3 regions of the Photobacterium kagoshimensis genome follow, and region 3 is predicted to be linked to each of the others. Evidence: predicted binding sites of a transcription regulator. Region 3 holds the regulator's gene; each other region holds the start of a gene.
What was found. Region 3 encodes PurR, which represses purine synthesis genes. Its sites were predicted from a motif close to TNANGNAAACGTTTNCNTNA; they were not measured.

Region 1: the regulator PurR is predicted to act here: its motif matches at 1,091-1,110, upstream of L4C35_RS03655 (formate--tetrahydrofolate ligase).
Region 2: the regulator PurR is predicted to act here: its motif matches at 1,174-1,193, upstream of glpX (class II fructose-bisphosphatase).

The regions. Positions count from the first base shown of each region.
Region 1 covers NZ_JAKJSO010000009.1:60,497-62,775, reverse strand. Annotated here, with positions in the region: gene L4C35_RS03660 (iron-containing alcohol dehydrogenase) at 1-651, opposite strand, end outside; gene L4C35_RS03655 (formate--tetrahydrofolate ligase) at 1,168-2,279, shown strand, end outside.
Region 2 covers NZ_JAKJSO010000012.1:195,327-197,605, reverse strand. Annotated here, with positions in the region: gene glpX (class II fructose-bisphosphatase) at 107-1,114, opposite strand; gene L4C35_RS10280 (hypothetical protein) at 1,303-1,476, shown strand; gene glpK (glycerol kinase GlpK) at 1,595-2,279, opposite strand, start outside.
Region 3 covers NZ_JAKJSO010000018.1:45,584-47,862, forward strand. Annotated here, with positions in the region: gene L4C35_RS17060 (heme ABC transporter ATP-binding protein) at 1-487, shown strand, start outside; gene purR (HTH-type transcriptional repressor PurR) at 814-1,818, shown strand; cyclic di-GMP riboswitch class I at 2,097-2,201, shown strand.

The sequences.
Region 1 (2,279 bases), on a different contig from region 3:
CAACAAACCTTCTGAAAAACGATCTTGTACTTTGGCATTCACAGGGAAAGTTAAGTACTGCTCCATGGTGTGAACAAAGGCATCAATCACGCCGTTCGCCACTTGGCGCTCAGATAAGCTTAAGGTTACTTTAGGGTCAAGAACCGCAAACAAAGGCTGAACATGAGGCGACATAAATGCCAGCTTAGTGGTGCCACGTGTGATCACCGCGCCCGTGTTGCTCTCCGAACCTGTCGCAGGTAAGGTCAACACACAAGCCATAGGTACCGCATCTGTTACTTTGGCATGCTGCGCCAGAATATCCCACGGTTGCTCACCTTCAAAACGTGCAGCGGCTGCAATAAATTTCGTGCCATCAACAACAGAACCACCACCGACAGCCAGTAAATAAGTAATGTCTTCTTCTTTAATTTGCGCAACGGCTTTCATCAATGTATCGAATTGTGGGTTCGGTTCAATACCAGAGAACTCGCTCCATTGGTGATCTTTTAGTGCACTACTTACTTGATCGTACACTCCATTCGCTTTAATAGAGCCACCACCGTAAGTCACTAAGACTTTAGCATCTGTCGGGATCTGCTTGGCGATTGCGGCAATTTGGTTTTCACCAAAGAAAATCTTAGTCGGGTTGTGGAAGGTAAAATTAAGCATTGCGCATTCCTTTCGTGATTTGAATATAGTGCTGATTATTGTGGCTACGAAGCGTATAAACACATCACTGCCTACATAGCTGATAGCATTATTTTAAAGCATTTCGTCGCAGACCTACTACGACCGCTGATGAGGAGAGACTCCCCTTGTGATCAGCTTACCATATTCATAGTCAATAAAAGGGAGCGCAGAGGGCTACAACGGCCATTATCATAGGAGCTACCGACCCTATTCTGGGTAGTTATTCCACCACAATAAAATTAGTTTTGCTACTAATCACACAATTAACAAAATCGAAACAACAGACAACGTCATTAATTCAAAGACTTTTAGCTAGTTCTCGGAATTGAGGTTTTCATAGTGTTATAAACATCAACAAATCAACAACAGATATATCGGAATAAAACTATATAACCGTGATAAAATTGTGGTATAAAGCCACCGCAAACGATTGCGTGACCTGCCAGAGCAGCTCAAAGCAGTGCTTCCCCATTGTTTATAAAGGTATGAGCCCACATGAAAAGCGACATTCAAATTTGCCGCGACACCGCACTCACTCCTATTGACCAAATCGCGCTTAATGCGGGAATTGAACCGCAAGATTTAACGCCTCAAGGGACGTTAAAAGCCAAGGTCAAACCGTCTATTCTCAAACGTCTTGCTGACACACCTGATGGTAAACAAATTCTTGTTACTGCGATTACACCAACGCCACTAGGCGAAGGTAAGACAGTAACAACCATTGGTCTATCGCAAGGCTTAGCCAAAATAGGTCAACGTGTCATCGCCTGTATTCGCCAGCCTTCAATGGGCCCTGTATTTGGCGTGAAAGGCGGGGCTGCGGGCGGTGGTTATGCGCAAGTCGCTCCAATGGAGAAGCTCAATCTGCACCTTACTGGCGACATCCATGCCGTAACCGCAGCACATAATTTGGCTTCTGCTGCGATTGATGCACGTGTATTCCATGAAGATCGCCATGGCTTCGAAGCATTTAACGAAAAAACTGGCCTGCCTGCACTGCGTATCGATCGTAACCGTATTGTTTGGCGTCGCGTAATGGATCATAACGACCGCGCGCTGCGTATGATCACTGTGGGTAAAAACGAAGAAGGCAAAACCATTAACGGCCTCGAACGTGAAGATGGTTTCGATATTTCTGCCGCTTCTGAGCTAATGGCTATTTTGGCGCTTTCTACCGATCTTGCCGATATGCGCCAGCGCATTGGTCGCATTGTGGTGGCATACAACCTTGATGGCCAACCTGTAACAACCGAAGACCTGCAAGTTGCAGGCGCAATGGCTGTCACTATGTGTGAAGCCATTGAACCAACACTGATGCAAACGCTTGAAGGTGTTCCAACCCTGATCCATGCTGGGCCATTTGCCAATATTGCCCATGGTAACTCATCGATCATTGCCGATCGTATTGCCCTGAAACTGAGTGATTTCACAGTTACAGAAGGTGGGTTTGGTTCTGATATGGGCTTTGAAAAGGCTTGTAATATCAAGGCTCAACAAGCGGGGCGCGGAGCCGACTGTGCTGTGGTAGTCGCAACACTTCGCGGTTTAAAAGCGAACTCGGGCTTATACGATTTACGTCCAGGCCAAGCACTGCCTGATGCCATTTT
Region 2 (2,279 bases), on a different contig from region 3:
GAAATGCGGCAGGATGTTTGATCGCGGTAAGCGGTGGTACGGGGTGCAATAAAAAAGCGCACCGAAATAGGCGCGCTTTGATGATTGGGGTAACCCCATAATCGACTTAGATGATGTGACCTTTAATCGCATCGTCTTTACGTGATAGGTAGTGCGTTGATTTAATACGGCGAATGGTACGGCACTTACCACGGATCAATAGGGTTTCTGTGGTTGCCATATCACCTTGACGGCTGATGCCTTCAAGTAGATCACCTTTGGTGATACCTGTGCCAGCGAAAATCACGTTGTCGCTTTGCGCCATGTCTTCCATACGCAGTAACTTGTTCGGCTCGATACCCATTTCACCACAACGGTCAATTTCAATTTGACCAAGACGACGATTTTCTTCGTTGTCTTCTTTCACTTGATGACGTGGGATCAAGCGACCGTGCATGTCACCACCCAGCGCGCGGATAGCAGCGGCTGAAACAACCCCTTCAGGTGCACCACCAATGCAGTACATCACATCAACTTCGCTGTCTGGCATACAAGTTAGGATTGAAGCTGCTACGTCGCCATCAGGGAAAGCGAAAACGCGGACACCCATAGCTTGCATGTCGGCAATCACTTGATCATGACGAGGCTTAGCCAGCGTAGTGACAACTAATGAATCCAGTGTTTTACCTAATGCCGCAGCAATGTTCTCTAGGTTTTCTGCTAGTGGCTTATCAAGATCAATCGCGCCTTTCGCGCCAGGGCCAACAACCAGTTTTTCCATGTACATGTCAGGCGCTTTTAGGAACGTGCCTTTTTCGCCCGCAGCAAGCACTGCTAATGCGTTGTTTTGACCCATGGCTGTCATGCGAGTGCCTTCGATTGGGTCAACGGCGATATCGACAGCATCACCACCTAAACCGACTTTTTCACCAATGTAGAGCATAGGTGCTTCATCGATCTCACCTTCACCAATAACGATTTCACCTTCAATCTCAGTTTGATTAAGAAGGGTACGCATAACTTCAACTGCTGCGCCATCGGCAGCGTTTTTGTCACCACGGCCAAGCCATTTGTAGCCAGCCAGTGCGGCACCTTCAGTGACACGGGAAAATGCCATCGCTAAATCGCGTTTCATGGTTACTCCGGAAATAGAAATCAGTGGGCTTTTGAACTGGCGGGGATTTTATCACAGCTTGAGTGAAACGTTTGCGTTAATTTAATTCTGTGCACTATCAAGTAGTAGGCGTGAAAAAGATCACGATAATAAATATGGCTTTAGGTCAAAATATCAGCATAAAAATATAACAGAAATAGAGAGATACGATGCATAGGTTGATTAAGCGCTTTCGCCGCGAGGTAGAGCAAGAAAACCAACAATTGAATAAGCGCCAGCAACACCGAGCCCACAATCAATTACTGCGGCTTGAGTATGGCTTGTTAATTTTACTGATAGCGATCATCGTGGTGCCGATCTTGTGGCACAGTTTAATTGCTTAACCTTTGCAGCATGCGTCTGTAGTGGACGAGAAAATAAAGATTTAGGAAAAGAAAAGGTCTGCGTGTGCAGACCTTTTTTGAGGGGGAACCTTTAAAGAGGGGGCGTGATCACTGAGGATTATTCGTCGTCATAATCTTCGTCGATAGCCCAGCCTTTGGCACATTCCACCGCACGTTGCCAGCCACGGTAGCGGCGATCACGTTTTTTGTCGTTGGCGCAAGGTGAGAAGTTACGATCGAGTACCGCTTTGTCTTGTAGCTCATCGATACTGTCCCAGAAACCCACCGCAAGGCCAGCAAGGTAAGCTGCACCCAGCGCTGTGACTTCGGTGACGACAGGGCGGTGTACTTCAGTGTTAAGGATGTCTGATTGGAACTGCATCAAGAAGTTGTTAGCAACGGCACCGCCATCAACACGTAGGCTTGCGAGCTTGATGCCTGAATCCGCCTGCATCGCATCCAGTACGTCACGAGTTTGGTAGGCCACACTTTCTAGTGTGGCACGAATGATGTGGTTTGAGTTAACACCACGTGTTAGACCCACAATCGCACCACGCGCATACGGGTCCCAGTAAGGGGCGCCTAATCCTGTGAAGGCTGGTACTACGTACACGCCATTTGCACTGCCCACTTTCTCTGCAAAGTATTCAGAGTCGCTAGCATCGCTCAGAAGTTTCACTTCATCACGTAGCCACTGCACCGATGCACCGCCCATAAAGACCGCCCCTTCCAATGCGTAAGCCACATCGCCTTTCGGTCCGCAGGCGAGCGTTGTCAGTAGACCATTGTGCGAGGTTACTTTT
Region 3 (2,279 bases):
TCAAGAAGTTGCGGAGCTTGGTGCATTACCACTTGATCTAACGCGTGCTGATGCGACTAAAACAGCTGCTACTATGATGCAAAAAACCGAAGTGACAGCCCTTTCAAATCGGCTGTACCCTTCTTTGTCTGGTGGCGAAAAACAACGGGTTCATTTTGCCCGCGTGCTTACTCAGCTTAGCGAAGCGAAAGAAAATGCTATTTTGATGCTCGATGAACCAACATCAGCACTTGATTTAGCGCATCAACATAAAACATTACAACTCGCACAACATATGGCTAAAGCAGGAGCAGCTGTTATCGTCGTATTGCATGATCTAAACCTTGCTGCACAATATGCAGACCGCTTAGTTATTGTAAAAAATGGAAAGATACAGGCTGATGGCGATGCTTGGCATGCATTAGATTCTCAGAATATTGAGCGAATCTATGGCTGGCCTGTCACGATGACCAAGCACCCTACACTTCAACACCCAGTTATTCTATAGTCGCTCGTTATGTAATCCTTACAATGCACAAATAAATGCATACTGATGCATCAAATTTTACGCAATTTACATTATTATTGTTGATGTTTATCAAGTATTGCCATCTTGATAGACAGAAACGTTGCACTGTGCGCTACACTCAGTAAAATGTGAACGCAAGCGATTAACAATGTAACGCTACCAAATCCATAAAAGCCGCTCATCTGAGAAGCGGCTTTTAACGTTTATACAAGGTCTCTAGCGACATACAGCACTCGAAATGAAAGAGTTGGCGCTATGTATAGCTTAAAAAGATCCTCTTTATTGCAATTATTAGAAGAATAACTATGGCAACGATTAAAGATGTTGCACGTATGGCTGGAGTTTCAACAACAACAGTCTCGCACGTGATTAATAAAACACGCTTCGTAGCAGAAGCAACACAAAAAAAAGTGTTAGCAGCCGTTGATGAACTTAACTATGCACCAAGCGCTGTTGCTCGCAGCCTAAAATGTAACACTACCCGCACAATTGGTATGTTGGTCACCAAGTCAACCAACCCCTTTTTTGCTGAGGTTGTACATGGCGTAGAAGAATACTGCTACAAAGAAGGCTACACACTTATCCTGTGTAACACTGAAGGTAACCTATCTAAGCAACGCGATTACCTGCGCATGCTCGCCGAAAAACGCGTTGATGGCCTAATGGTGATGTGTTCGGACCTTGATCAACGTCTATTAGACCTATTAGAACGTCAAAATGACCTACCTATGGTTGTGATGGATTGGGGTCCTGAAAGTCCACACACGGATAAAATTCAAGACAACGCAGCCATTGGTGGCTATATCGCAATCAAGCACTTTATTGAAAACGGCCACACTAAAATTGGCTGTTTATCAGGTCACAATGAAAAATCAACCTGTCGTGAGCGCTTAAAAGGCTTCCAAAAAGCGATGGACGAAGCAAACCTAACCGTTAATGAAGATTGGATTATCGAAGGTGACTTCGAGTGTGAAACGGCCGTGAAAGCCGCTGAGCAATTCATTGCGATGAAAGAACGTCCAACGGCTATTTTCTGTTTTAACGACATTATGGCCATGGCGATGATCAGTACTTTCGTTCAGAATGGCGTTCGTGTTCCTGAAGATATATCTATCATTGGTTACGATAACATCGAGCTAGCACCTTTCTTCTCGCCACCGTTAACGACAATCCACCAGCCTAAACGCCGTTTAGGTAAAACAGCGATTGAAATCTTGATGGAACGCGTGAAAGATAAAAAGCACGAAAACCGTGTTTTTGAAATGTCACCTGAATTAGTTGTACGTAAATCGGTTCATAAGCTTAACTAACTATTCGCTTTACGCATAAACATTGAATAGCCGACGACCCCATATCGTCGGCTTTTTTTATTCATTCCCGCCACGCTAAACCCTCCTTTTTTACATAAATATTTAATATGTAACAATAAAATTACTTTTAGATTTGAAATAAGTTTGCTTCATTTACCCAATGATTTATTTAATCCCTGAATATTCTCTCTTCATAAAGCAGTAATAATTGAAGCAACATCACATTTTCCCCAGCATAGAGTAAACGCTTTTCTGCTATTTACGATATGCTTATTACGTCACGAACAGGGCAAACTACTTGAAAAAGTAGGACGCAAAGCTTCCGGCCTAACAAAGTGTTATTTAATAAAAATTAACACATTCAAGGTAGCGGGGTTACCGATGGATTTACTGCAAACCTGCTTTAGGGTTTGACATGCTTTTGACATACATTAAGTGTGCTTTGCTAACCTAAACTCCTC